DNA from 4 places in the Sphingobacterium sp. LZ11T8 genome. Region 1 is predicted to be linked to each of the others. Evidence: riboswitches for the same ligand, from Rfam matches in the RefSeq annotation. Region 1 holds a riboswitch; each other region holds the start of a gene.

Evidence for each region. Region 1 has a riboswitch for S-adenosylmethionine ahead of NLF99_RS14055 (methylenetetrahydrofolate reductase). Riboswitches for the same ligand answer to the same signal wherever they lie in the genome.
Region 2: it holds a riboswitch for S-adenosylmethionine, as region 1 does, so the genes downstream of both, metE (5-methyltetrahydropteroyltriglutamate--homocysteine S-methyltransferase) here and NLF99_RS14055 (methylenetetrahydrofolate reductase) in region 1, are expected to answer to the same signal.
Region 3: it holds a riboswitch for S-adenosylmethionine, as region 1 does, so the genes downstream of both, NLF99_RS11560 (O-acetylhomoserine aminocarboxypropyltransferase/cysteine synthase family protein) here and NLF99_RS14055 (methylenetetrahydrofolate reductase) in region 1, are expected to answer to the same signal.
Region 4: it holds a riboswitch for S-adenosylmethionine, as region 1 does, so the genes downstream of both, NLF99_RS08955 (5-oxoprolinase) here and NLF99_RS14055 (methylenetetrahydrofolate reductase) in region 1, are expected to answer to the same signal.

Annotation. Positions count from the first base shown of each region.
Region 1 is NZ_JANBZY010000005.1:350,087-357,798, forward strand. It holds gene NLF99_RS14040 (exodeoxyribonuclease V subunit beta) at 1-2,217, opposite strand, end outside; gene NLF99_RS14045 (30S ribosomal protein S16) at 2,429-2,965, shown strand; gene rimM (ribosome maturation factor RimM) at 3,100-3,627, shown strand; SAM riboswitch class I at 3,808-3,908, shown strand; gene NLF99_RS14055 (methylenetetrahydrofolate reductase) at 3,956-4,912, shown strand; gene NLF99_RS14060 (DUF2723 domain-containing protein) at 5,244-7,712, shown strand, end outside.
Region 2 is NZ_JANBZY010000007.1:249,769-257,480, reverse strand. It holds gene metE (5-methyltetrahydropteroyltriglutamate--homocysteine S-methyltransferase) at 1-2,236, opposite strand, end outside; SAM riboswitch class I at 2,312-2,410, opposite strand; gene NLF99_RS16690 (response regulator transcription factor) at 2,682-3,371, opposite strand; gene NLF99_RS16685 (sensor histidine kinase KdpD) at 3,390-5,261, opposite strand; gene NLF99_RS16680 (hypothetical protein) at 5,388-5,774, shown strand; gene pyk (pyruvate kinase) at 5,838-7,271, opposite strand; gene NLF99_RS16670 (IPExxxVDY family protein) at 7,383-7,712, opposite strand, start outside.
Region 3 is NZ_JANBZY010000004.1:245,953-253,664, forward strand. It holds gene NLF99_RS11550 (homoserine dehydrogenase) at 292-1,473, opposite strand; gene metX (homoserine O-acetyltransferase) at 1,473-2,534, opposite strand; gene NLF99_RS11560 (O-acetylhomoserine aminocarboxypropyltransferase/cysteine synthase family protein) at 2,579-3,886, opposite strand; SAM riboswitch class I at 4,129-4,242, opposite strand; gene NLF99_RS11565 (hypothetical protein) at 4,466-4,897, opposite strand; gene dapA (4-hydroxy-tetrahydrodipicolinate synthase) at 4,988-5,866, opposite strand; gene ligA (NAD-dependent DNA ligase LigA) at 5,899-7,712, opposite strand, start outside.
Region 4 is NZ_JANBZY010000003.1:174,225-181,936, reverse strand. It holds gene NLF99_RS08980 (hypothetical protein) at 1-530, shown strand, start outside; gene idi (isopentenyl-diphosphate Delta-isomerase) at 698-1,222, opposite strand; gene NLF99_RS08970 (low specificity L-threonine aldolase) at 1,273-2,307, opposite strand; gene NLF99_RS08965 (DUF937 domain-containing protein) at 2,402-3,079, opposite strand; gene NLF99_RS08960 (DUF2891 domain-containing protein) at 3,146-4,243, shown strand; gene NLF99_RS08955 (5-oxoprolinase) at 4,437-4,700, opposite strand; SAM-I-IV-variant riboswitch at 4,762-4,856, opposite strand; gene rpoN (RNA polymerase factor sigma-54) at 4,904-6,367, opposite strand; gene NLF99_RS08945 (transglycosylase domain-containing protein) at 6,595-7,712, shown strand, end outside.

The DNA.
Region 1 (7,712 bases):
ATGAATACTTCCTTCATTCCCTAATTGATAAACATCGATCAGTTTTTCTACCAGATGGACCAATGGCATTTTCTGCAATTGACTCCATGAGTCTATCAATGTAAGCGGAAGAACATCCGACAGTTCCTTGATATTGTTGTCCTTGAACTTCAGCCATACCGATTCCTCGAAGTTGGATTTACCCTGCGCCAATTGGAAAAGATAAGCCATGTTGGCAAGGTGTAAAACGTGTTTCTCCGATTGAAAAACCAATGACCTTAAGGTTTCAATGATCAGATTGACGGCATGGTTCGATATTAGACTTAGGGCGTCTCCAGAGATGACCTCAAAGTTCAGGTTCTCGGTGTTCTTGAAGCGCATCAGTTCTTGGATGACCAATTTTGCCTGCGCATTGCTCCTGACCAGAATCCCAATATCCGCTGGCTTATATTTTCCAGTCCTGATCCATTCGGCAATCTTGGAACAAAGGGCCTCTACCGAAGCCTCCATCACTTGATTGTTCCGCGCTCGACCATCACTGACTGGGAAAAAGGAGATTTCAATATTTCCCATGGGTTTGCCGGTCTGAAGCTTACTTTCAGGGATCAGTTGCCTGCTGTTTTGATAAGCTTTTTCAAGTAAGCTATTGTTGCCCGTAGCATTCCACCAAGTCATGCCTTCCTCGCCCAAGCTTTCGCCAACTTTCTCGTTCAAAACTTGCTGCAATAGACTAGGGATCTTTTCGTATAGGTAGTTATTGAAATTAATGATATTCGGAAGGCTGCGGAAATTAGTGTCCAAGGTTCCGTTATCAATAAATTCATTTATCTGATTTTCGTTCAGGTGGAAATTCTGCGAAACCTGCTGGTCGATCTGTTGCAAAAGGATTCGCCAGTCCCCATTTCGCCAACGGTAAATACTCTGTTTCACATCGCCTACCACTAGATGCTCAGCAATCTTGCCCGTAGCATCAGCAAGGGCATTTAAGAGCAATGGGCTATAGTTTTTCCATTGTATTCTTGAAGTGTCCTGAAACTCATCAAACAGGAAGTAATTGTATCGGTTGCCAATCTTTTCCCAGATAAAGGTCGGGTCACTGTGTTCATCCAAGCCCAATTTGTTCAATAGTATCTGTGCATCCGAGATCAATTGTGCAGAGTTTTCCTTTCTCCATTGACTCAGCAGGTCACTCATTTCTTTGAGCAACCTCAGGAAATACAGGTTGGTCTGTACGGCTTGATAAGCAATATAATTTGCAAAATGCTGCTGTAAGGATAGGATGGCATCCAATGCTGGACGGATGCCCTGCATATATTCATACCTAACCTCCTTTTTGTCGTCGATATAATGCTCTTCATTATCCAACAAAACCAAAAACTTGTCAAATATCTTTTCCTGGATATCAGAGGTAGAAATCTTTTTGGGGTCTATGTTGATCTTGCTGGCTGCTACCAGTTTGTTCCTGGACTTTCCCTTCATTTCTGAATCATCAACGCCCAATCGGCGATATTCAGCTTTGAAAGTTTCAATCCCTTGAACCAAGGCATCCAAAAAGGCATTGGTCTTTTCATCAATTTCTTTGTTGAGCAGGTTGAATATCCTGTCTGTATCAGCAGAAATCATAAAACTGTCAAACTCCTGGAAGTTCTCCGAGAAAATCAACCCTGCCAAACCCATTAACTGCTGTCGGTAATTCCAGTTCTCATTCTTCCCGATCTTCTGTTCGGCATAATTGATGATCCATTCCAACAGGTCCGGTCTTTCATCCAACAGTTGGTTCAGCATAACGGTCAGGTCACGCTTCACTTTGTTGGTGTTCATCTCGATGGCATAGCCAGAATCGAGGTTCAGTTCGTAGGTAAAACTACGGATCACCTTTTGCGAAAAACCATCAATGGTACTTACCGAGAAATGGCTGTAATCATGCAGAATCCTCCTGTAGATCCGATTGGCTTTTTCCTGAATGCTTACAGGGTCCCACTGTGTATTCTGCTGCAATAATTGCTGTCTGTACTGCTCAATGTCATCTGCTGTACTGCCGATTGCCAAGCCATGAAGGACTGACATAATACGGCCTTTCATTTCGGCCGTGGCCTTGTTGGTGAAGGTAACGGCAAGGATTTCCCGATAGCTGCTTTCTTTTGATAGCAACAGGGTCAGGTAATGTACGGTGAGAGAAAATGTTTTTCCAGATCCAGCGGAAGCTTTTACAATCCTTAAAGGAGCAATTCTTTGCATAAGATGTCAATGGTTTGAAGTATCTGAATATCGGTATTATTGGGAGATTACTCAAATCTTTTTCAAGATTATAGCTCGGAAGGAGTACATATTTTACAGGTAAAACAGCTTTAAATTCTCTATTGTATTAATTGATAATACTTTGTATCTTTGCGTCCCCTCCTGCATGAAGCAACGGGGGATATGTTGAATACATAAATAAAGAAAAAACATGGCAACTAAAATCAGATTGCAGAGACACGGTAAAAAAGGAAAACCTTTTTACCACGTAGTAGTAGCAGACGGCCGTTCACCACGTGATGGTAAGTTCATCGAGCGTTTAGGTTCTTACAACCCAAACACTAACCCAGCAACTATCGTTTTGGATTTCGAAAAAGCGTTAGACTGGATGAACAAAGGTGCCCAACCTACTGACACAGTTCGCGCTATCCTTTCTTACAAAGGTGTTTTATACAAAAAACACTTACAAGGCGGTGTGAAAAAAGGAGCTTTTGATGAAGCTAAAGCTGAAGAACTTTTCACTAAATGGGCTGAAGGTAAAGATGCTCAAATCGAAGGAAAGAAATCAGGCTTAGCGAAATCTAAGGATGAAACTAAGAAAGCTGCTTTAGCTGCTGAAGCTAAGAAAAAAGAAGACAGAGCTGCTGCTATCGCTGCTAAAAACGCTCCTGTTGCTGAAGAAACAGCTACAGAAGAAGCAGAAGAAGCTGCTGATGCTACTGAAAACACTGAAGAAACTGAAGGATAATCTCTTCATAAAGTATTCAAAATGGCCGGATCATTCTATGAACCGGCTTTTTTGTTCCCATTTTATCTTGTTTTTACATCCCTAAAATCCCAACAGAAAAAGAATTCCGTACTTTTGGAAATTAATTTGTGAATATGACGAAAGATCAATGTTTTTATATCGGTTATGTCAGTAAAACCCGAGGATTGAAGGGTGAACTGCAACTGTTTTTTGAATTTGATAACTATATGGACCTTGATCTGGATGTAGTTTTCTTGGAGATGGACAAGAAATTGGTGCCATTCTTTGTAGAAAAGGTCAAGTTTCACAATAACAGCACAGCTTATGTCAATTTTGAAGATGTTGACCATATTGACAAAGCCCAACCTTTATTGAGAAAGCAAATCTACCTGCCAAATGATAAAATGCCGGAACGTGATCCCGATGATTTTACCTATCATGATCTAGTAGGTTATACCGCCATTGAGGAAGACGAAGGCGAATTGGGCGAAATTACCCATGTCCAAGAGATGCCACAGCAATTTATCGCAACCGTAGATATCGATGGCAGAGACGCCATGTTTCCCCTAAACGAGGATTTCATTGTCGGTATAGACCCCGAAGAAAAGATTATCGTATTGAACCTTCCTGAAGGTTTGATAGATATGTACCTAGAAGATTAATAAGATATTTTGAAAAGAGAATGGGCGTGTCAATCACGCCCATTTTTTTATGATCATACCTTCTTCCATTCATTTATATGTCCCATCCATCCAACCCTGATTCCTTCTGATTCAATGCCATCCGCAAAGTTTTTTCTTGAAACATTTTGAGATTACCTTGCTATTGACGATATTAGCCCTCGCTTATAGAGAAAGGCAGAGGGACTAGACCCGCTGAAGCCTTAGCAACCTGACACCAGTCAAGGTGCTACATTCTACCCCCAAAATGGGAAAGATAAGCCAAAGAATCAGTGTTCACTGTGTTCTCTCTAAGCCTTAATATATTTTTATGAAAATCGTAGATCACATCAAGAACGCGAAAGGCAAGACCTTATATTCTTTTGAGCTGTTACCTCCTGCTAAGGGGCAGGGTATCCAAAGTATCTTCCAAACGATGGATGAACTGATGGAATTCAAACCTCCCTTTATCGATGTGACGTACCACCGTGAGGATTACCTTTACAAACAACATGCTAACGGATTGTTGGAAAGGGTGTCCTATAGAAAAAGACCTGGTACGGTAGCCATCTGTGCTGCCATCATGAGTAAATATAAAGTTGATGCGGTTCCCCATCTGATCTGCGGTGGTTTCACCAAAGAAGAAACAGAAAACGCACTTATCGACCTGAACTTCTTAGGTATCGATAATGTATTGGTATTGAGAGGTGATGCCAGAAAAGGTGATGCCGACTTTATCCCGACCGCTGGGGGACATGCTTATGCAACCGACCTATTAAAACAAGTGGTGGATATGAACGAAGGTTCCTACCTACATGAAGATATAGGCTCTTCTGAAAAGACCAATTTCTGTATCGGCGTTGCCGGATACCCCGAGAAACATTTTGAATCACCTAACTTCAACACCGACTTTAAATGGTTGAAGAAAAAGGTGGAAATGGGAGCTGAATTTATCGTTACCCAAATGTTTTTTAACGTAGAAAAATATAAGGAATTTGTGACGAAGTGTAGGGAAAATGATATTCATGTTCCTATTATTCCAGGCCTTAAGCCATTAACAACCAAAAAGCAATTGATTACCCTTCCTCGGATTTTCCACTTAGATATTCCAGAGGACCTGAGTGATGCCGTGGAATCCTGTAAAACCAATGCGGATGTTAGGCGAGTTGGCGAAGAATGGCTAGTACAGCAATGTAAGGAATTAATAGACTTTGGAGTTCCGGTACTGCATTTCTACACCATGAGTAATCCTGGACCTACTAAAAATATCGTTGAAAAATTAGTGTAATTAAATTGACTAACTCTAAAATAAGAACAAAGGGCGAATGATTTCATTCGCCTTTTGTCGTTTATCATCAGGAGAGTTTTTTAACCAATATAGCGGTCTCATTCGAGACAGCTTCGAGACAGCTTCGAGAATGCCTTGGATAAAATTTTATTCATTTTGCGAGTTTTCGGAATGTGGGTAAAACAAATCCAAATAAAGCTCCTGAAAATCCAGCAATGATAAGGCCTTTTTGGAAGAAGGAGAGCAGGCGTATTCCATGTTAAATAATGTTAATCACAAATGTGGGAGATAATTCTTTGCTAAATTTAAATCACATTTATTACCTACTATAATGAACTATAGCAAAATCAACAATCTTCTCGGCTGGCTATGTGCAGTTATTGCGTTTGTATTGTATGCATTCACTGTGGATCAATCCATCAGTTGGTGGGATACCGGTGAGTTTATTGCAGCATCAGATAAGCTAGAAATTGTTCATCAACCTGGGGCACCCTTGTTTCTCTTGTTGCAGAACCTGTTTTCAAACCTTGCTTTTGGAAATAAGGAACATGTTGCACTTTGGATGAATTTAGGTTCGGCATTTTGTTCAGCCTTGACCATTATGTTTTTGTTTTGGACGATTACAGCCTTGGCAAGAAAACTGCTTTTAGGAAAGTCAGAAGGGAATAGCCTTCAAAATATGCAGATTTTCGCTGCTGGAGCGGTAGGGGCTTTGGCATATGCCTTTACAGATTCTTTTTGGTATTCTGCTGTGGAGTCAGAGGTCTATGCCATGTCATCACTTTGTACGGCCATTGTATTTTGGTTGGCGTTGAAGTGGGAGAGGAGGGCAGATGAACCGGATTCCAATAAATGGCTATTGCTGATTGCCTATGTGATGGGACTGTCCATCGGAGTTCATCTGTTGAATTTATTGACGATTCCTGCCTTAGCACTCCTGATCTATTTCAGGAAGTCAAATCACGTGACCTGGAAAGGTGCAGTAAAATCCTTTGCTTGGGGAGTTCTCGCCTTAGCCTTTATTCTTTGGGGAGTGATCCAATATTCCGTAAAGATAGCAGCAGGATTTGATCTCTTCTTCGTTAATTCATTAGGGATGCCATTTGGTTCAGGCATTGTTCTGTTTGTCCTGCTCTTAGTTTCAGCAGCGGTTTTCGGAATTATGTATTCGATCAGAAAGAACAAGCCTATCTTAAATCTCTTGATTTTAGGTACTTGTTTGGTCTTTTTCGGGTTCACCTCCTTTAGCATGATAATAATCCGTGCCCAAACGAATATTACACTGAACAATAATGATCCTGATAATGCATATTCCTTTTTGGGCTATTTGAGCAGGGAACAATATCAATCTGAGCCTTTGTTCAAGGGACCGACCTTCAATTCAAAAATAACGGATGTTAATGAATCCGTAGGTTATAGAAAGGATACCGAGCAATATGAGCAATTTGAAAATGTCAAAGGCTATAAATACGACAAGGAAGTATTGTTTCCAAGGTTGTACAGCCAAAAGCATGCTGAATTCTATAAACAATACTTGAATCTGAAAGATGGGGAAGATCCAACCTTTTTGGATAATATGAAGTTCTTTTTCAATTATCAGGTAGGACATATGTATTCCCGTTATTTCATGTGGAATTTCGTGGGCAGGCAGAATGATACACCTAGTCAAGGGGAATTGACCGCTGGGAATTGGATCTCAGGGATTAATTTTTTGGATGAACTGCGTTTGCCGGGAATGGATGCCATTTCTGATCGTATGAAAGAAGATCCAAGTAGGAATACCTACTTCTTCCTTCCACTACTGCTCGGGATTGCTGGCTTGATCTGGCAAGCAAAGCGAAGTCTAAGGGACGCCAGCATTGTTGGTCTGTTGTTCTTCTTTACAGGCTTAGCTATTGTGCTCTATTTAAATCAAACACCGCTGCAACCACGTGAGCGTGATTATTCCTATGCAGGTTCGTTTTATGTATTTGCTATTTGGATCGGTTTAGGTGTTCTGGGTTTGATCGAATTTATGCAAAAAAGGAGCAAACTTTCGGTGAAAGCAATTACCTATACTTCAGTTGCTTTTGCTATGCTTGCTGGCCCTGTATTGTTGGTCAAGGAGAATTGGGATGACCATGACCGTTCTGGTCGTCATATGACCAGGGAAGTGGCCTTGAATACCTTGAACTCCTGTGAGCCCAATGCCATATTGTTCACCTATGCTGATAATGATACTTTCCCATTATGGTATCTACAGGAAGTAGAGGGGATCAGGACAGATGTCAGGGTGTTGAATTATGGCTACCTTGGCTCGGATTGGTATGTAAAGCAGGCGATGGAGGATGTCAATCAATCCAAAGCTTTGCCGATTGCATTCGACTTTAATAAAGTTAAAAAGGGAGTTCGGGATGTGATTCAGGTGGTTGACCTAGGAATAGAAGGCTATACAGATATAGATCAATTGCTGGACGTGATGCTTTCGGACGATAATAGGAACAAACTTGAAACCAGTGATGGTAATTTTGTAAATGTGATGCCGACGAAAAAGCTCCAACTTAAAATAGATAAGGAGAAGGCCCTGAAAAATGCCAATATTCCAGCGGAATGGCAGCAGTTTATCCCAGAGCATATGCAATGGGAGCTCAAGGAAAATCTGGTTACCCGAGCAGATCTTAGTTTGATGTCCATCTTGGTCAACAACAATTGGGAAAGGCCAATTTACTTTGTCTCATTAAGTGCGCCGGCAATCTCCATGGGCATGGATAAATACCTTGCCTCAGAGGGCTTGGTCAGCAAGCTGATGCCTGTAGATATG
Region 2 (7,712 bases), on a different contig from region 1:
TCTTCAGACCACAGTCAGGGTTTACCCATAATTGCTCTGCAGGAACTACTGCTTTTGCTTTGCGTAATAAGTTAACCATCTCTTCTGTGCTAGGAACACGTGGAGAGTGGATATCATATACACCTGGACCAATATCGTTAGGATATTTGAAGTCTGCGAAAGCATCTAACAGTTCCATTTGAGAACGAGAAGTCTCGATGGTGATTACGTCAGCATCCATGGCAGCGATATCTTGGATAATATCGTTGAACTCAGAATAGCACATGTGCGTGTGGATTTGTGTATCGTCATCAACATTGGATGAAGAAACGCGGAATGCACGTACAGCCCAGTCTAAGTATTCCTGCTGATCAGCTTTGCGTAGAGGAAGTCCTTCACGGATAGCTGGCTCATCAATTTGGATGATCTTGATACCTGCTTTTTCCAATGCCTGAACTTCGTCCAAGATTGCCAAAGCGATTTGGTATGTAGTTGTAGAACGAGGTTGGTCGTTACGTACGAATGACCATTGTAAGATGGTTACAGGACCAGTCAACATTCCTTTTACAGGACGGTTGGTCAAAGACTGCGCATAAGCAGACCAACGAACAGTCATGTCTTCAGGACGGTAAACATCACCAAAAATAATTGGAGGTTTAACACAACGAGAACCGTAAGATTGAACCCACCCGTTTTGTGTGAATGCATATCCAGCTAATTGCTCACCGAAGTATTCCACCATGTCATTACGTTCGAATTCACCGTGTACCAATACATCGATATCTAAATCTTCCTGTAAACGGATTGTTCTTTCTGTTTCAGCAGCGATTTCTTTATCGTATTCTTCTTGAGAGATGGCACCTTTTTTCAAGTCAGCTCTCCATTTACGAACATCCTTAGTTTGTGGGAATGAACCGATTGTAGTGGTTGCGAATCCTGGAAGATTGAACTTCGCTTGTTGCGCTTCTTTACGAGCGTTGAAAGTAGAAGTACGCTTAGCATCTTCATCAGTGATGTTGCTGACGCGGTTTTTAACCTCTGGTCTGTGGATTAATGGAGAAGTACGGCGGCTCTCAGCAGCTTCTTTGTTTGCTTCGAAACGTTTTTGTGTTTCAGCATCAACTTCACCTTCAGCCAATACTGCAAGGTCTTTTACCTCAGCTAATTTTTGTTTAGCGAATGCTAACCAGTTTTTAACCTCAGCAGGTAGGGACTCTTCATTGTTCTCATTGTCCAAATCAAAAGGAACATGCAATAAAGATGAAGAAGGAGCGATCCAAACACGGTCTTTTCCTAAAGCATCAACAGCTTGTTTGATTTTTTTCAATGAGTTTTCGTAGTCGTTTTTCCAAATGTTACGGCCTTCAACAACACCTAATGAAAGGGTTAGGGAAGCAGGAACTTTGGATAATATCGTGTCAAGTTGGTTTTCACCACGAACTAAGTCTAGGTGTAACGCATGCACAGGAAGGTTAACAGCAATGTCTTCGTTGTTTCCTAATGCCTCGAAGTATGTAGCAACGATTAATTTGATGCCTTTGGCAGCTGCAGCTAACTTTTCGAATACTTTTCCGTAAAGAGCTTTGGTAGCATCATCGATATCTAAAGCCAAGAAAGGCTCATCGATCTGCACGTATTTAGCGCCAGCATCAGCAAGTTTAGCCAAGATCTCTTCGTATACTGGAAGTAATCTGTCGATTAGATCGATACGGTTAAAATCAGCTTCTTTTTCTTTACCTAACAATAGGTAAGTGATAGGGCCAATCAGGACAGGTTTAGTTTCGATACCTGATTGTTTTGCTTCATTGTATTCACTTAGGAATTTTTCTGAAGTCAGTTTGAATTCTTGATCTTTCACGAATTCAGGAACGATATAGTGGTAGTTTGTATCAAACCACTTGGTCATTTCCATGGCAGTTACATCAACGCCACCTTCTTGGAAACCACGAGCCATCGCAAAATATAAGTCTAGGTTATATTGGCGATCGATTTTGTTCAAAAGGGAGTTGTAACGAGCGGGAATAGCTCCAACAGTTAAAGATAAGTCTAGGACTTGGTCATAGAATGAGAAATCATTCGATGGGATCAATTCGATACCTGCATCTTTTTGAGTCTTCCAATTGCTTTCACGGATTTTAAGTCCAGCCTGCAATAATTCTTCCGCGCTGATTTTCTTTGCCCAGTAAGCTTCGTTAGCTTTCTTCAGTTCACGGAAAGCACCCACACGTGGGTAGCCTAAATTGTTTGTTAATAGCATATAGTTCTCTACTAAATTAAATAAATTCCAATAAGTCTTTTTGCTAAGAGAAGGCTACCTAGGATTCCTGTAACCAGCTTATCTTTCCCAATCGGGGTAGAATGTAGCACCTTGTCAAGAGACAGGTTGCTAAGGCTTCATCGGGTCTAGTCCCTCTGCCTTTCTCTATAAGCGTCGGCTAAGTTATGGATAAGATTTTTATTTTCCAAGGAAAAAGATTTTAGATGTGAGATTTGGGATATGAGAAAGCGAGGGTTTTCTATATTTTAGTTCATTGAGTATGAGAGAAATCGTGGTTTAAAAGTAGCTGGATATAATTCTATCAAAAAAGGGGCAAAAATACTTTTGCCCCTTTATATATTTTGATTTTGGATATGTATAAAAACGGTCAACCCTATTTAGGGATGGACACTCACATCTCACATCTCATATCTCACATCCATCCTTAGCTAACCAACAATTTATATCCTTTACCATGCACATTGACGATTTCCACGTTTGGATCTTCTTTGAGGTATTTCCTCAGTTTACTTAGGAATACGTCCATGCTTCGGCCGGTAAAGTAATTGTCGTCATGCCATATTTTGATCAGGGCTTCTTCGCGGGTCAGGACATCGTTTTTCTTTAAGCAAAGCAAACGAAGCAACTCGGCCTCCTTGGTAGACAGTTTCTGTTGTTGACCTTTGTAGGAGATAATCTGACTGGTGTAATCGAAGAAATAATCGCCGATCTCAAACTTGTCTGATATTTCTTCTTCTTTGTCCTTGGAAGCTCTCTTTAATAGCGCATTTATTCTCAATAAAAGTTCTTCAACACGGAAAGGCTTGGTGATATAGTCGTCACCACCTAGTTCGAAGGCCTGGGTTTTGTCCTCCATCATGCCTTTTGCAGTAGCATAGATGATAGGGACCGTCTGATTGATCTTGCGGATATCCTTTCCAAGGGAGAAGCCATCTTTTTTGGGCATCATGACATCCAGGATGCAAAGGTCGAATTCTTCCTTTCGGAAGGCATCCATTCCTTCTTGACCATCTGTACAGAGCACAACGTCAAATTTTCCTTTTAATTCAAGATAATCCTTCAGTAATTCGCCCAAATTAGGATCATCTTCTGCTAATAATATCTTTTGATTCATACTTTTCTCTTTCTTATGTTATGCTACTTCCTTGGATGCGTCCTTTAAAGGAAGAGTTACTTCAAATTGTGTGCCTTTATCTTTTTCGCTTTTTACGGAGATTTTTCCGTTCAGTCTTTTGATGATATCGTTAACATAGCTTAGCCCTAGACCGAAGCCTTTCACGTTGTGGATATTTCCCGTAGGTATGCGATAGAACTGGTCAAATATCTTTTCCTGTTGGTCCTTGGTCATTCCCATTCCCTTGTCTGCAACGGATATTACGATACTGTTCCCTCTATTAAAAGTCTTAAAAGTGATTTCTGGTTTTTCTTGAGAGTATTTAATTGCATTGTCGACCAGGTTGAACATCACATTGGAAAGGTGAAGTTCATCGCCAACCACTAAATCATTGCCTGCTGAAATGTCAATATTCAAGGTGCCTTCTGCCTTGTCCATCTGTAGTCGCATGCTCTCCAAGACTGCGTTGGCCAAGGAGTTGATGTGCACATTGGTGCGCTCGATCTTTAGGTTTTCTTTCTCCAGACGGGCAATGTTCAGGACGCGTTCGATATGCGAGCCTAAACGGACATTCTCATCGTAGATAATGTTTGCCAATTTGTTGACACGCTTGCCATCGGCGGAAATCTCAGGGTCACGTAAGGATTCACTAGCGATCATGATGGTGGCTACCGGTGTCTTGAACTCGTGGGTCATGTTGTTGATGAAGTCGGTTTTCATCTCCGACATCTTCTTCTGCTTGAAGATGATGCTCAACGTATAGGCAAAACATCCGATCAACAGCGCCAATAAGGCTAGGATGGTCGGAAATAGCCAATAGCCCATGGTCTCGGCAATAATTCCGCCCTTGTTAGGGAAATGTATGCTGAGCTCGCCAGGAGCATTGCCACGGTCTCCTTGGAATAGTCTAGCGGTATAGATCAAAGGATTATTGACTTCCTTGAGTTGCTCATTGTTGAATTGATAGACTCCTTGGAAAACGGGCATCTTATTGAAATCCTTGATCTCCATGACGAAGGAGGATTTTATTCCTCTTTCACGGAGTTCGTGGATCAATAGATTGACGGTTTTCTTCCCGTTGATACGTTCGGCCAAAGGTCTTTTGGATAATTCCATACCCATGGCTACATCGGCGATTACAGAGCTTTTCTTGCCTCCTAACATGGCAATGGTGTCATATAGTGTTGCGGCCTCTGATAATCGCTGTCCTCTCAGGTTATTGAGCTTAATCTCGAGTTCCTCGATCTTTGACAGGGTCTTGGAATCATAACGAGGGGGTAGGGTCCTGATCTGGTAAGCAATCGCTTCGGTGGAAGGTGGGTTGAATACGGGGATCAGGTATCGGGTACTATCGTCCTTCTGCGCAATCCTAGGAACGACCTTGATGGCCTCCACATTGGTGAACTCTCCAATGGTATTGTCGGAGGTTAGGCCCTGTTCCAAGGTGATTCGCACTAGGTGCTTGTATTCTTTTCTCTTTAGGTACGTTTCATAGAAATCATTGCTGATGGGTACCGCCGGGAACTGTTGGTTCAGTTCTCTTTCCAGAAAGTTGAACCTGGTGGTATGGGCAAAAGCCCTTCTCTGCAAGGTTTTGATGCTGTCCTGGTATTGCACCTGCAAGGCAAGGATCTTTTCGTTCTTTTGGATGCGTTCCTGGTCAATCCTGAACTTCTCTTGGTTAAGTCGTTCTTGTTCCCTTGCGAAATCATAGATTTCCTGACGCTCGATCTTATTGGCCACGGCAGAAAGGGATGCCTTGACTTCCTCATCAAAAAGTTTGGACTCCTTGATGAAGGATTCCCGCACAAAATAATACTGCATTGCCATTACGCCGATCAGCGCGATGGACATAAGCCAAATAATCAATGCAATACTTCTTTTTTTCATTTGTTACAAAAGTAATAAGGGAAAACAGCTAATTTTCTCATTTAACACAATTTAACAGCAAGTTTTTAGCTTTTTTAGCAGAATAGGATTTCTTTTGTTATAGAATAATGACTTAAGATACTGATTATGAAAAATTTCATCTTGATTTCCTTCTTATTCCTGATTTGGGCAATTCCTTCTTCTGCTCAAAATAATCAAAATATTCAAAAAAAGAAACCATTAGATTTTAAGGTTGACCTTAATCCCAAGGATAGTTTAAAGCAGTTCAAGATCCCCTTGTTGGATTCCATGAATAAATCGGTAGAGATTCCAAATGCCTATAAGGGTAATAGACAGGGCTTTATGGTTACTCCACATGATGTGCTGAAGGATCATGATGATACCGTAATCTTGGAGAAAAAACTGTCAGGTGAGGGGTCGGTGAAAATGCCGGGGACAAAGAAGCTGGACGAGCATTCCATGATTGTCAAACAGGATTCAGCGACCGTCAAGTCGCCAATAATCAAGAGATAGCTTGAAAATAGACGATACAAAAAAAGAGCCTCATTGAGACTCTTTTTTTGTATCGTTTTGTAATTATTTTACTTCAGAAACACGGATGGTGTTCGTTCTGCCTTTCTCATGAAGAGGGGTAGAAGAAGTGTTGATTACGATCTGGCCAGGTTCTACCAAGTGACGTTCTCTCAATAAGTAGTTTACATCTTGGATAGTACCATCAGTAGATTCATATTTTTCGTAAATGAATGCCTTCACACCCCAGCATAAGCTAAGCGTACGCAACAAGGATTTGTTACCTGTGAAGACATAGATGTCAGCATCAGGACGGTAGCTGGAGATTTCCATGGCAGTATAGCCAGAAGAAGTCATGACAGCAATTGCTGAAGCATGGGTTTTCTCTGCCAAGAAGATCGACGAGCTACATATTGCATCTGGAATACGCGTTACAGGAACAGTACCTAACTGCTCTTTTTCGCTGTAGTACGGATATGAAGTCGCTTCAACATGGGTGATCACTTTCGCCATAGTCTCGATTACGATCTCTGGGAATTCACCAACTGAAGTTTCACCACTCAACATCACAGCATCAGCACCATCGATTACAGAGTTAGCAACGTCATTCACCTCCGCACGTGTTGGGCGAGGGGTAGTGATCATACTTTCCAACATCTGTGTTGCAATGATAACCGGTTTTGAAAGGTTACGACATTTTTGAGCAATGATTTTTTGAAGTCCCGGTACTTCTTCCATTGGAAGTTCAACACCTAGGTCACCACGAGCAACCATGATCGCATCCGTAGCTTCGATAATGCTGTCGATATTGTCAATAGCCTCAGGTTTTTCGATCTTAGCGATCACCTTAGCATGTGAACCTTTTTTCTTGATGATTTCCTTACATTGTTTGATGTCTTCAGCTGAACGCACGAAAGACATGGCAATCCAGTCAGCACCGTGGTCAAGCGCGAAGTTCAAGTTGTCTAGATCCTCTTCTGTTAATGAAGGGATAGAAACTTTTGTATTAGGAAGGTTTACACCTTTTCTAGAAGTCAGGATTCCCCCGTGAACAACCTCACAAGTTACTGTGTCCAAGTGGTTTGTTGAAAGAACGCGCAATTGCAGTTTACCGTCATCCAATAGGATGATTTCTTCTTCTTTTACGTCGTTAGGGAAGTTGTCATAAGTGATGTAGATTTTCTTTTCGTCACCGATAAGTTCGTGCGTAGTCATTTCTACCGTGCTTCCATTGACAAGGATAGCACCACCTTCTTTCATTTTTCCGATACGGATTTTAGGACCTTGAAGATCGGCTAAAATACCTACGTTGAAAGGGTGTTCTTGGTTGATTTCGTTGATTGTGTTGATTACCTTTAAGTGATCTTCCTGAGAACCGTGTGAGAAGTTAAGGCGACATACGTCTACCCCTTTTGCAATCATACGGGTTAAAACATCTTTTTTTGAAGAAGCCGGACCTAGTGTGGCAACAATTTTGGTCCGCTTTTTTAGTTTATCCATTTAAATTAAATTTTAAATTTATATTCTCTATTAAGTCATTTCCTGCTTTATTCTCCCCTTAAAGCAGATGATTAGGTTTATGTGTATAAGATACACTATCTTAATAATCCGCTAAAATATCAGATTTTCTTTAGATTTCAATATTGTTGGGTCTATTTCTTTTACTAAAAGAACTTCCGGAATAGACTTAATGTTTTCTAAAAGAGCATCTAAATCCTCCTCGTCGATAAAATGTTTGATCATCAGGAAGTAATCAAAGCTACTAATTTCAGGTATTAACGCGGCACCTTCGACCGAGCGGTTGCTCAGCAAATAGAATTCAAATTCGAAAGATTGGTTATGGTACCTGAAGATGTTGTAGTGATTTTTTACGACGGGTTTGTTTTTCTTGGATTCAAAAAGAATGTGGTAATCCAGTTCGTCTTTGGGTTTTTCCTTGTT
Region 3 (7,712 bases), on a different contig from region 1:
AATAATATACGAATAATATAACGCAAAAACCATGACAAAGCAAATGTATTAACAATTATTTAACCTATTAAATGCCAAAATCCGCTATTGTAATGATAATGTTACCCTGAAAACGTAATTGTCATCCATTTAGTTGTTTTTTTATTTCAAAAAACAAAAATTTTCAAATGAAATAGAAGGGTATCTGATTGTATTTCAACCTCTTTATGGCCTAAATAGAAATCGTTCTAAAACAAAAAAAGTGTTAATCCTTTTCAGGAAAAACACTTTCTATCTTAATTTAAAATGGAATTAAATGATTTCAGCTAAAAAATTACCCTGTTGATGGATAATTTCGCGCTTGGCGATAATTTCTTGAAGATTAATGGTTCCAATCACATATTTATGATCATCGCTAAAGAACCGCTCAGAAATACTGATAAAATCAATGTTTTCCAAAACATCCTCATCTTCATATCGGAAATAAACTTTTAGAGCGTAGTCAGTTGAATATTCCACCTGTTGTGCCTCTAAATGTTTTTTGTACTCGTATTTGTAATCATATCTTAATGCAGCAATATCTGAAAGTACTGCAGAACCTGTAGGGTGGCCACCGGCTCCTTTGCCATAGAAAAATTGCTCATCGGCAAACGCAGCTTTAACCAATACCCCATTGTATTCGTTTTCTACATTCTGCAAGATATTGCCTTTGGAGATAAATTTAGGGAGAACATAAAGAACGACCTTGTTATTTGTTATCTCCTTGGCCAAAGGGATCAATTTAATTTTATAGTTTTTCTCTCTGGCATATCTGATATCGGCATTGCCCAATGTGTCGATCCCTAAATTCAGGATTTCGTCCGGGTTGATGTAAATGCCATAGGCATGAGATGCTACAATGGCCAATTTGTATTTGGGATCATATCCACCAACATCCAATGTCGGATCAGTTTCTGCAAATCCTAATTCCTGGGCTCTTTTCAATGCCTCATCATAGCTTTGGTTTTCATTGAAGATCTTGGAAAGGATGTAGTTGGAAGAACCATTGAAGATACCGCTTACAGAGTGTAAAAGCTCGTTGTCATAGTATTCTTCTAGGTTTCTGATGATAGGGATACTACCGCAGACTGCTCCTTCATATAATAGGGAAGTACCATGTTGATTTTGGATCTCGGTCAATTCCTCTAGATGGGTAGCGATCATTTTTTTATTGGCAGAAACAACATTCTTTCCTGTTGTCAATGCTCTTTTTGTAATCTCAAAAGCAGCTTCGGCATCATCGATCAATTCAACAACGGTATTGATCTCTGGGTCTTCCAGAATAGCATTGGCATCTGTGGTAAACAATTCCGCAGGCAAGGTCCTTTTTTTATCCGCGTTCTTGATAACAAATTTCTTGATCTCTAAGTTTAGGTTCTTTGTTTTTATGATATCGTATAAACCTTGTCCCACCACACCAAATCCAAACATCCCGATGGTAAGTTTCTTACTCATTATTCTTTAATTAAATTTAAGTGATTTTCTGCTTTTGTATTATGTTTCTCAAGAAAGTTGCCTATGACTTGAGTCAGGGTTTTTGTTTCAATCAAGAAGCCATCATGTCCAAAAAAGGAATGCAGCTCATAGTATTCCGCATTTGGAATATGTTTCGCGATGAATTCCTGTTCTTGTGGAGGGAATAGCACATCCGAAGGAATACCTATGATCAGGGCATTGACGCCCTCAATTGAGCTTAATACTTGCTCCACCTGTCCACGTCCTCTGCCTAGATGATGGCTATCCATGGCTTTGGTCAAATACCAATAGGAAAATGCATTGAATCTCTTGACTAATTTATCCCCTTGATAGGCTTGGTAGGAGGATGCTTTGTAAGCGTCTGTTTTGTCATGGTCCGATTCCACTTGGGTCGTTCCATAGGCATTGTATGTCCTATACGACAATAATGCCATGCTGCGGGCCGCCTTTAATCCGTTCAATCCAGCATCATTCCTTTGCTCTTTAAAGCTGGAATCTGCTTCGATCGCAAGCCTTTGGCTTTCATTGAATGCGATACCCCACGGTGAGAAAAACGCATTTGTTCCGATAGCAATCAGATTATGGATCTTTATGGTTTTGGATACCGTCCATTCCAAAGCTTGTTGACCGCCTAGAGATCCTCCAATCAAGGTGTTGATTTCTTGGATCCCTAGATGATCAGCTAATAGTCCATGTGCTTTAACAATATCTCTGATCGTGAACTGAGGAAAGTCCGAATAATAGGGTAGGTTGGTGTCAGGGTCAATGGATAGGGGATTCGTCGTCCCATAATGTGAGCCCAGTACATTGGCACAGATAATGAAATAATCCTTATCGTTGAATAACTCATTTTCGCCAAATAATCCTGGCCACCAGTCAAAAACATCTGAATTTGCAGTCAATGCATGACATACCCAAATTACATTGGATTTATCCTCATTTAGCTTTCCATAGCTATGGTAGGCTATCTGTAGGTTTGCCAGTTTTTTACCACTCTCTAATTCGAAGTCTTGGCTATATCCGAAAGTCTTTACACTCATTCTCTTTAATTATCTTCCTCCTAAAAAATCAGTTAAGCCCCCACTTACTTGATTTTGTCAAATGCTTGTGTTAAGTCTGCTTTAATATCGTCGATGTGCTCGATACCCACCGAAAGTCTCAATTGACCTGGAGCAACTCCAGCTGCTTTCTGCGCCTCTGCACTCAATTGTTGGTGTGTCGTTGCCGCAGGATGGATAATCAGGGATTTCGCATCTCCTACGTTCGCCAAATGGCTGATCAATTCCAAAGAGTCAATGAACTCATTCGCCTTATCAACTCCACCTTTGATGGTAAAGGATAATACCGCACCATATCCGTTTTTCAGATATTTTTGTGCATTCTGATGGTATGGGTGGTTTTTCAATCCTGGGTAGCTTACTTGCTCTACTTGTGGATGTGCTTCCAACCATTGTGCGATTTCCAAGGTATTGTCAACATGGCGTTGAACACGAAGAGACAAGGTCTCCAGACCTTGTACCAAAAGCCATGAATTGAATGGAGATAGGGCAGGGCCGAAATCTCTTAATCCTTCAACGCGAGCGCGGATAGCAAATTGAATGTTCCCAAACGGTCCGCCTTCACCGAATACATCCGAGAATACTAAACCATGGTAACCTTCAGAAGGCTCTGAGAATTGTTTGAATTTACCATTTCCCCAGTTGTAGTTACCGCCATCGATAATCACACCACCAATACTCGTTCCGTGACCACCGATCCATTTTGTTGCCGATTCTACAACCACATTGGCGCCATGCTCCAATGGTTTGAACAGATAACCGCCAGCACCAAAAGTGTTGTCCACGATCAATGGTAGGTCATGTTTCTTGGCAACCGATGCGATACGCTCGAAATCAGGAATATTGTAACTCGGATTCCCAATCGTTTCTACATAGATCGCTTTAGTTTTATCGTCGATCAAGGCTTCAATTTTATCTGCATCCGAATCTTCAGCAAATCTTGCCTCAATGCCTAATCGCTTAAAAGAAACCTTGAACTGGTTATAGGTACCTCCGTAAAGATTTGATCCTGAAACAAAGTTTTCACCTGCCTCGAGGATATTGGTCAAGGCCAAGAATTGTGCTGCCTGACCAGAAGACACAGCTACAGCTGCCACACCACCTTCTAATGCCGCGATACGTTTTTCAAAAACATCCGTAGTTGGATTCATGATCCGCGTATAGATGTTTCCAAATTGCTTAAGGGCAAATAAATTCGCGCCATGTTCCGCATTTTCGAAAACATAGGAGGTAGTCTGATATATAGGTAATGCTCTGGATCCAGTTGTAGGGTCTACATCTTGACCTGCGTGCACTTGTAGTGTTTCAAATTTAAGATTTTTGTTGTCTGCCATTTTTATGTTGATTATTGATGTTAGTAAATTGAATATATGATTTCCTTTCTTGCTATGCTATTGGTCGTCTGTACTCTATTATTTTTGCACTTTTTCCTCGTGCTCAAACATAGTGACGACTATCGCATTCGGGTAATGCAAATAATACAGCTGGAAATAAATTGAATGTTGAGATCTGTTGCTGGTTTTCCAACAAGATACACTAATTCCGATTTTGAAAATTTTGAAGTCATAGTCTATTTCATTTATATGCTCCTGGGCTTTATTGCCTCGGACAGGAATTGGCACCTTTTCAATCCTTATTGAAGGTTGCCAGTGGGTCATTGAGCCAGTCTCTCGCCACTTCTTTATAAATCAAGACCATCTTTTTAGAGAGGTAATGATTAGCGTACCACTATCGAAGTACTCCGCAAATATAGTTCACGAAATTTAATTTTGCAATCTTTTTCTGAAAAGTTTATTCTTTGGCAGATCCCATTACCACTTTTCCCTATAAAGACCAGGGCTTCAACCTTTGTTAGTCCCTTCTCTAACGTCGGTTGAAGCCCCAATATTTTTCTGATATATATTTCCGATCAACTAAAAGGTAGTTGTCTTCGCATCACGCATTTGAATGATTTTGTCTACCACGTAGCGTGTATTCCCACGCCATGGTAATACGCCATGATATTCCTTATAATGAAGGTCAAAGGCTTTCCCGCTATTTAGTTCCAAGATATGGAAAACTGAGTCGTTTTCAATGGAGAATTCAAATTCATTGCTCGAAAGACCGGTCCCGGTCTTTTGCGAACGGATTCCCTCTTGGATCAGCTTTCCTTCGTAGGTCTTGAATAAATTTCCCTTTTTTACCGCATAATTCAAAACGCCAGATTTAACGCCTTCTCCAAATACAAAATAATATTTGAAATAAACAAATCCAGCAAAAGCCAGAAATAGAATAAGTAAAAACCAGCTGATGAATTTCTTGAACTTTGAACCTTTAGTGCTAGGTTGTGGGTTAGTTGTTTCCATTTTTTTTGATTCAGTTTCTATTTGGTAACAAAAAGAATACCTAAAAATAAAAAAGGTTGGCGAATTTCCATTGCCAACCTTATATTTTTTTTAACCTAGTAGCTGCATCTCTGCATCGATTGCTTCCTTGGTCTTGTCACTTACCGGAACCAATGGAAGCCTAACATGGTCTTTGCCAATCCCTTTCTTTTCTAGGATATATTTGACACCAGCAGGATTTCCCTCAATAAAACAAAGGTCAATGATCTTCAATAATTCCAAGTGAATGGCCCTTGCTTCCACATAGTTTCCTTCGCGACATAGATGTGCCAAGGCTGAAACTTTGGTAGGGTAGGCATTGCCGACAACCGAAATGATTCCGGCCGCACCCATCGCCATCATAGGCAATGTAACGGGGTCATCCCCAGAAATCAGGAGAAAGTCCTTTGGTTTATCTCGAAGGATCTCACTGAACTGTGCAAAATTCCCCGATGCTTCCTTGGTCGCTACAATATTTTTGAAATCCTTGGCCAAACGAACGGTAGTCGCTGGACTTATATTGCTGCCCGTCCTTCCTGGTACATTATAAAGGATAATAGGAAGTTTAGATGCCTCCGCGATTGCTTTGTAATGCTGATAGATGCCTTCTTGTGTTGGTTTGTTATAGTATGGAGAAACCGAAAGGATCGCAGCATAGTCAAGGATCTCAAAGTTCTTGATCTGCTCCACGATTTCATAGCTGTTGTTTCCACCAATTCCAGCTACCAATGGAATACGCTTATTAACGTGCTTCGAAGTAAATTGCCACAGCTTCTTTCGTTCATCTTGGGTTAGGGTAGCTGTTTCTCCAGTGGTACCCAATGAAACCAAATAATCAATGCCACCTTCAATCTGAAAATCTATCAGATTGCCGAGGCTTTCGTAATCTACTGTGCCGTCTGCGTGAAATGGAGTGACTAATGCCACTCCCGCACCTTGAAGCTCGTTCATCGTTTATGTATATTTATTTATTTATTTTATTCTTATTTATTGATCATCGCCAGGAGCTGAACATCCGAGATCATCGGAACCTGAAGTTTTTCTGCCTTCGCTAATTTCGATGGTCCCATTTTGTCTCCTGCCACCAGATAGTTCAGTTTTGAAGAAATACTGCTCAACATCTTTCCGCCATGCGACTCAATCAGTTCTGTCAATTCTTCCCGGGAATGGTCCGCAAATACGCCCGATATCAAAAAGGTTTTGCCCAAGAGACTATCGCTAGCTAATAACACTTCCTTTTCTTCAATCTCAAACTGTAAACCCATGGCCTTTAGTTTTTCGATCTCTTCCCAATGCTCTGGATTAACCAGATAGGCATTGATGCTTTCGGCTATGCGCAAGCCTATATCCTGAACAGAAAGAATTTCATCTACGGTAGCAGCACGGATCGCATCGATGTTTTTGAAATGCTGCGCCAATTTCTTGGCTACGGTCTCACCGATATGTCGGATGCCCAAACCAAATAATACTTTCTCAAAGGGCTTATTCTTCGATTGCTCGATACCTTTCAGCATATTGTCTATGGACTTTTGCCCGAATCTTTCTATGCCGACCAGTTCAGGCTCCCTATCTTTTAGGGTATAGATGTCCGAAATTTTTCGGATCAATCCTAGCTTGAAGAACGTTTCGATGGTTTCATCGCCTAAGCCTTGTATATCCATCATCTTTCTGCCGATGAAATGTTGCAGCTTTCCTACAATCTGCGGTTTACAGCCATCCTCATTCGGGCAATAATGAACTGCTTCGCCTTCTTCCCTGATCAAGGTTGTGCCACATTCTGGACATTGAGTAGGGTATTCAAATGGTTTAGCTCCGTCGCGACGCTTTTCAACGTTTGCTGAAATAATCTTTGGAATGATCTCGCCGCCCTTTTCTACAAAGACCGTATCATGCTCGTGCAAGCCCAGTCGCTCGATTTCATTGGCATTGTGCAGTGAAGCCCGCTTTACTGTTGTTCCAGCCAACAGGACTGGTTTCAGGTTCGCTACGGGAGTCACCGCCCCTGTACGCCCAACTTGATAGCTGATGCTGTTCAAGATCGTTTCAACCCGCTCCGCTTTAAATTTATAGGAAATTGCCCAACGCGGAGATTTTGCCGTAAAGCCCAATTCTTCCTGTTGTGCAAAGTCATTTACTTTGATCACGATTCCGTCGATCTCATAGGAAAGTTGGTGTCTGGCCTCATCCCAATGATGGATAAATTCCAGTACTTCCTCGATGGAATTGCACAGTCTACTATGTTCGCAAACTGGAAATCCCCATGATTTCACTTCCTCAATGCTATGCCAGTGGTCGTGGAATAATTTGTTTCTGTTATCACAGTACAGAAAATAAAGGAAACAGTCCAATGGTCTTTTTGCAACCTCCGAGGAGTCCTGTAACTTGATGGTCCCAGAAGCAAAATTCCTTGGATTGGCATAGGTCTGCTCTCCATTTTCTTCCCTTTCTTTGTTCAACCTCAAAAAGGCCGATTTATGCATAAAGATCTCCCCACGGATATCGAAGCTTTCAGGATAGTCGCCTTTCCTCAGTTGATGCGGTATGCTGCGGATGGTCTTCACATTGTTGGTCACATCATCACCTTGGGTTCCATCCCCGCGGGTGACAGCCTGGACCAATTTTCCATTTTCAAATGAAATAGAAATGGAAAGACCATCAAATTTCAATTCAGCAACGTATTGAACCTGATCACCAACTACCTTCCTGACCCTGTTGTCAAAGTCTTTTAACTCCTGTTCGTTATAGGTATTGCCCAATGACATCATTGGCCATTTATGACGAACCGTTTGGAATCTTT
Region 4 (7,712 bases), on a different contig from region 1:
TTATTATTTGCATTATTGTTGGCTTCTTTCTGTTTGTACTTGCTATAATTCAGACCGTTAAGACCAAGTCTACCAACATCAGTAAAAAAGCACCATATAAGGAGGTTTTGGGCAAGGAATTGGTTACTAATAGACCAGTGCGATTGTTTATGGAGCAAACCCCTACAAAAAAGGATTATCCTTATGCGATGTCTGATACCAATCAATCTTCTTGGAAGTCCTATACAGCTATGTTGCAAGCCGAAGAACCTGTCATCAAACTGAGCGATTCGGTTGAGGCCAATGCCAAGTTAGTTTTTGATAAAGCTGTCATGTATACCAATGGGGTTTCTGGTTCATCTTATCCCAGACTGTTTGGGACCTTGACGAGTTCAGATGGAAAAACCTATAAGGTTGAATTTCGATGGGGGGAATATGATTACAATTATCCCTGGAAAGTCAGTCAAAAAGGCTATTTGTTTGAATTGGCTCCTTGGCAAAATGAAAAAGATACAGCCCACTATTATTTGCCAAATGCAGAATGGTGGTAGGTTAGGAGATTTAAGACATAAGACACAAGAGCTTTAGTAATCTAATGCCTTTTATCCAAAAGGCTGATTAGATGAATTAAAGAGAATCGAACAGAATCTTGCTATTATTCAGAGTTGGAAGTGAGAAAATAGAAGGTTTACACTTCTTAGGTCTTATGCCTATGGTCTTATTTCTCTAATAAATGTTTAATCTTAGGGAATATCAGTTTAAACCAGAAGGTATAGTCTTGAGGGTTTTCCTTGAGGTCATTTTCGATTTTAGCAACACTGCTATATTTTAGAGCTTGAACTTCATCTGGATTTGGGTTTGGGATATCCTCATTGAAATTACCGATGAAGATATGGTCAAATTCATTTTCCCAAAGGCCATTTTCTAGGTGTTCTTCATAGCTCAGCTGGAAAACCTCTTTGATGTCTATGTGGATTCCCAGTTCTTCAAAAGTTCGTCTCTTGGCAGCTTCTATTGTTGTCTCATTAGGTCGAGGATGTCCGCAGCAGCTGTTGGTCCATAGTCCGGGGCTGTGGTATTTTGAATCCGCACGTTGTTGTAATATCAGATTACCTTGATCGTCCAAAAGGAATACAGAGAAAGCACGGTGTTTTCGGTTTTGAAGGTGAGCCTCTTGTTTTTCCATTTGGCCAATTTCATTGTCCTGTTGATCTACCAATATCACAAATTCTTCTACAGTCATAGTCTAGATTTAGGGTATTCTCCTAAAATAAGGAATTATGGCTATTTAACCTAAAAATCCTGAGGAAGATCTGCGATAAACTGATCTATGACTGATTCAGCTGTTGCCCAGGAGGTCACTATCCGTACCACGGCCTTATCACCATCTAACTTCTGCCAAACATAGAATTCATATTTTTTATGGAGTTCTTTTATGGCGGAATATGGAAGGATAGGGAAGATTTGGTTGCTAACGGGTTTGCTAGAGAACTCAAAGCCTCTGGATTGGAATGCATCAGCTATTTTAGCGGCCATTCGGTTGGCATGTTTTCCTAGGTCAAAAAACAGGTTATCTTCAAACAGTGCGTAGAATTGTGCCCCTAAGATTCGACCTTTAGCCATTAGAGCTCCTTTTTGCTTGATATAGTAATCGAAACCATGAGCGAGTTCTTTGTTTTTGAATACAATGGCTTCACCTAATAATCCGGCATTTTTTGTTGCCCCGATGTAGAATACATCTGCAAGAATTGCTAAATCTTCGATGTTCAGGTCAGCATAGGCTGAAGTCAGTGCAGTAGCCAGCCTAGCACCGTCTACAAATAATATCAATCCATTTGATTTACAGAATGAGGAGATTTCTTCCAATTCTGCTTTGCTGTAGATGCTTCCGATTTCTGTGCACTGCGAAATATAGACCATAGCAGGTTTGACCATATGGTTGTCGGTATGGTAATCTAGGGCAGCTTGTATTCCCTGAATGGAAATTTTACCATCTTTGTTGGGGATACAATTGATTTTGTGTCCTGTATTTTCAATGGCACCCGTTTCATGGACCTCAATATGTCCGGTATCGGCAGCAATCACGGATTCGTATGGTTTAAGGAGATGGCTAATGACCAGCATGTTTGCTTGGGTACCTCCAGAAACAAAATAGATCTCAGCATCTGGATTGTTGATTCTTTTTTTGATGAAAGATTTTGCCTTTAGGCTGAGATTATCTTCCCCATAACCGGCTTCCTGATCAAGATTGGTTTGGGATAGAAGGTTTAATATATTGGGGTGAGCACCCTCACTATAATCGTTTTTGAAGCTTATTTTAGATTGCATGTGTAAATATAATCGTTTTCGCAATCGGATGGAATAAAATAGAAAAAGGATTGATCAAATTGACCAATCCCTTTGTGGTTGTATAATTATTCGTTTATTTTCCAAACATTCCAGCAAGGCTATCCAAGATGTTGCCTTTAGCACTATTGTCGTTTTTCTGGTCGAAAAACTGTCCAACTAAATCACCTAAACCACCAGCAATATTAGGTTGTGATGAGCTAGCAGTGCTAGAACCACCGCCTCCTAATACGCTTCCGATCAAATCACCGATTCCGCCTCCTGAAGCACCGGCATTTGACGTGCCACCTCCAAGGATGCTTCCTAAAAGGTCTCCAATCCCTCCGCCGCCAGTTCCAGCGTCAGCTTGTTTCTTTTTACCTAGATAACCCATTACCAAAGGAGCCAATAGCGCTAAAATGCCACCGATTTTCCCCATGCTAATTCCTGATTTTTCAGAAAGGGATTGTTTTACCGTATCGGTGTTGCGACCAAAGATGTGATTTACAATTTTATCTTCATCTTCTGTTGGTCCTTGATTAAATAATCCTGCTAGGTTATCGAATATCCCCCCAGAGTGGTTATCCAATGCTTTTTGTATGCCTTGAGCTTGTTCAGGCCCCTTTTGCGCATTGTAATTCAAGGCAGACATCATCAATGGGATAGCTGCAGAAACAACCCATTGGGTTTGGTTTTTATCAAGTCCTAATTTTTCTGATATTCCTTCAGTAGCTTGTGAACCAATGCTTCCTGAAATTAAGTCACTAATGTTCATATTGTAGATTGTTATTGTTTATAAATGTTATTTTTATAACTCAAATATATTGCCAATTTTACTAGTATGAAAAAAATATGTTCAAACATCTTTGCACTTACGGTTCTTTTGTTCTATGGTTGCAATAACCCATCGAAAAATGAAGAAGGAGTGCAAGTCGAAGACGTGAAATTATCCCTTGAATTAGCACAGCAAATTTATGCCATGCCGACCCATTGTATTGAGGTGGAGTATCCCAATAAGTTAGGCCAAGTCTTGGGGTCAGGAGCTGATCTTAAATCGCCCAAATCCCTTCGGCCTGTCTTTTATGGATGTTTTGACTGGCATTCCTCTGTACATGGTTATTGGTCAGTAATAAAATTGCTGAAGGCTTTTCCTGAACTAGATAAAGAAGGGAATATGAGGAAAGTGTTGAATAGCCATATTACGCCTGAGAATGTGCAAACTGAAATTGCTTTTTTCAATGACAAGAACAATTTAGGGTTTGAAAGGACTTATGGTTGGGCTTGGCTGTTCAAGTTGCAAGAAGAACTGGCAAATTGGGAAGATGAGGATGGGCAGCGCTGGAAAGTGGCTTTACAGCCATTAGTGGATCTTTTGGTCAAGCGATATATCGAATATCTCCCAAAATTGGTATACCCAATTAGGGCGGGACAACATGATAATTCGGCCTTTAGTTTATCGCTTTCTTTGGATTATGCCAATTCCGTAGGGGATGAGGCCTTTAAGAAATCCATTCAAGAAAACTCATTGCGTTTGTTCCAAAACGATAAGATTTGTGATCTGGCCTATGAACCGAGTGGATATGATTTTCTTTCCCCATGTTTAGAAGAAGCTTATTTGATGAGTAAATTGATGGAAAAGAATGAGTATTTAACGTGGTTGAAAGGATTTATGCCAGGATTGTTTGACCCTTCCTTTGAATTGAAACCCGCAATAGTTAAGGATAGGACGGACGGTAAATTGGTTCATTTGGATGGTTTGAATTATAGTCGAGCCGCATGTCTTTCCGGCATCAGTAAAATCGATGGAAGTTTGCAGCATTTAAAAGGCAATGCTATTGAACATTTTAACTTCTCCATAGTTAACTTAAGTGCTGAAGACGACTATATGGGAAGCCATTGGCTAGGAACGTTCGCACTGTACGCGATAGGGAGGTTTTAGGGATAGTATTGAGATGTGAGATATGAGTATTGAGATATTAATCGTACTAACTTATTTTTATAGTATTGAGATGTGAGATATGAGTATTGGGATATCAACCGTACTTACTCATTTTTATAGTATTGAGATTTGAGTACAAAGGTATTAACCTTTATATCTCAAATCTCAAATCTCAAATCTCAAATCTCCTAACTTAACATAAAGGAATTAATTTATTTTCAGATAGTTTCACTGGGACACTTTGGATCTGGGTAAAGCCGTCTTCCGTACTGATTATGGCTGACAGATCGATTCCGCGATTGGATAGTGCGGAAATCAATGCAGTCCTAAAAGCTGTTTTGTTTGCACCCCAATTGGATTTTACCAAATCATTGTTCAATACAACTAATTCGTTGGTGGAATAGTGGTGGAATTTCTCCACTAGGTGCTGGTGTAAGGGTTTTGTTGTGTTCGACATACAATTAATGTTTAAAGGGTTTAACCATAATTGCATTCAGAGGCGTCTTAAAAGACTTTGCAATATTCGTTTATTTTGGCTTGTCGCCCGTATCGATTTACCACCGCGGTGTCTCTCACTCGGTTGGTATTGCATCTGCAATTCTGAATACTCTACAAACTTAGTAGATTATATTTTAATATGCAAGTGTCAATTAAAATTTTCTATAATTCTTTTCTCAGGCGGGCAACAGGGATATTCATGGCCTCGCGATATTTTGCAACTGTCCTACGGGCAATGGAATAGCCTTTTTCTTTTAAAATCTCTGTTAGTTTCTCATCTGCCAGAGGTTTTCTCTTATCCTCATTGGCGATGCATTCTTCCAAGATTTTCTTGACTTCCTTGTTGGAAACCTCTTCACCGGACTCAGTCTGAATGGCTTCAGAGAAGAAAGATTTTAAAAGGAAAGTGCCAAATTCGGTTTGGACATACTTGGAATTCGCTACACGGGAAACCGTTGAAATGTCCATTTCGATCTTGTCGGCAATATCCTTCAAGATCATAGGTTTCAGCATTCTGTCATCACCAGTTAGGAAATAGTCATATTGATATTCCATAATGGCATTCATGGTTTTCAACAAAGTCTGCTGTCTTTGTTTGATGGCGTCGATAAACCATTTTGCAGAGTCCAGTTTCTGTTTAACAAACTGAACGGCCTCACGCATTTTCTTGTCGTTCTTTTCGGCTTTTTCGTAATGTTCAAACATTTCCTGGTAGGAGCGGGACACACGAAGCTCTGGTGCGTTCCTGCCATTTAAGGTCAGGTGCAGGACACCGTCGTTGTTGGAGATATGGAAATCTGGGATAATCTGCAATTGCTTACCAGCAACAGCTCCTGAATCGCCTGGTTTTGGATTCAGTTTTAAGATTTCGTTTACAATTTCTTTAAGCTCTTCGGAGTTTACTCCCAATTGCTTTTCGATTTTGTCGTAATGTTTTTTGGTGAATTCATCCAAGTAGTTCTCTACAACCAATTGGGCCTGTTGAATTATTGGATTATTTTGATCTTTCTTACGAAGTTGTATGCTCAAGCATTCCTGAAGATTTCTGGCGCCAATTCCCGCTGGGTCAAAGGTTTGAACAATTTTCAGCATCTCTTCAACCTCATCTTCTTCAACGATGACATTTTGGGAAAAGGCTAGGTCGTCGATCAGAGAAAGGATAGGTCGGCGCAGATAACCATCATCATCCAAGGAACCGATGATTTGTTGGCCTAGTACATAATCTTTATCAGAAAGGGCAAGTAAGTCAAGCTGATTTTGAAGATTTTCAAAGAAGGAATCTTGGACTGCGATAGGGATTTCTTTTTTACCATCCTCATCATCATGGTCATAACCTCCACCGTAATCTTTATAGTCGTCTTCCTGGATATATTCATCTACGCTGAATTCGTCATCATAGCTATTGTCTTCCATGTTGAAGTCGTCATCCGGATCTTTGTCTGGGTATTCTTCGACAGGGTCGTTCATGTTGGTCAAACTACCATCTTCCAAGGCTGGATTCTCTTCAAGTTCTTCTTTGATACGGGCATCTAATGATACAGTAGGTACCTGAAGCAATTTTATGAATTGAATTTGTTGCGGTGAAAGTTTCTGTAATAATTTTTGTTGTAGTGTTTGCTTTAACATGTCCCCGATAAATAAGTCAGGTAAAAATAGGGAATAATATTCAATAAGATAAAATTGTTGTAAACAAAAGAGAATTTAGGAACAGTTTTTGCTATTATAAGTCTCGGAAAAACAGCCTAGTTAAAAACCAAAAATTTCATTTGTTAAATTTCGTTAATTTTCATTTCAAGGTTCATTTTTGGGCGAATTGATATGATTTTTTCCAAAGTTTTGTTCATATTTACCGTATGTTTAGACGAGTCCGGAACAAATTTTTGCGTATCGCACTGATTGTTATTTACTTTATTATCTTATTTACTTGCGCGGTACAAATTAACTTCCTAGGCTTGTTCGGATCATCGCCTACTAAGAAAGAAATATTGTTGCCTGAACTGAATGTTTCTTCCGAACTTTTTACCGCCGACTCTGTTTTAATCGGTCGCTATTACAAGCAAGATCGTGATCCTGTCCCTTATGATAGTATTTCTCCAAATATCGTTAATGCCCTAATTGCTACTGAAGATGTTCGTTTTAGAAAGCATCATGGGGTGGATTTTATTGGGTTGTTTGGCGGAGTGTTTTCAACTTTAAGTGGAAGTGATCGTGGAGCAAGTACTATTACCCAGCAACTTGCAAAGAATTTATATAGAACTCGCTACAAGGATGCTCAAGGACTGTTAGGGAAGATCCCGGGAGTTGGTCTGTTGGTCACAAAGTACAAGGAATGGATGACTGCCTTCAAATTGGAGAGCAAATACAGCAAAGAAGAAATCTTGACGATGTACCTGAATACCGTTTCGTTTAGCAATAATGCCTACGGTATTAAGTCGGCATCTGTAAGGTATTTTGATAAGCTGCCAAGTGAAGTTACCGTCAATGAAGCTGCTGTTTTGGTCGGTATGTTGAAGGGTACTACCTATTATAATCCAATCAGAAATCCTAAGAACGCTCTGCAACGTAGAAACGTCGTTCTAAACCAAATGGAAAAAGAAGGTTATCTGAAAAAGGATGAAGTAGCAACCCTGAGTAAAGATTCCTTGGGCTTGAACCTGAATAATCAGGAAGTTCGCAATTCCAACGATTCCTACCTTCGTACGGCAGTCGAAAAATGGTTGGAAGAATGGGGTGAAGAAAACGAAATAGATATCTATACCAGTGGTCTGAAAATATATACAACTATTGATTCCAGGATGCAGAAAATTGCTGAAACGGTTGTTTCAACCAAGATGAAGGAATTGCAACAGCGTCTGGACAATGTTTGGGGAAATGATCTGCCATGGAGAGATAAAGAAGGTAATGTGATCCCTAATTTTTTGGAAGACCATGCGAAAAAACTTCCGGCTTATGCATCATTGATGAAAAAATA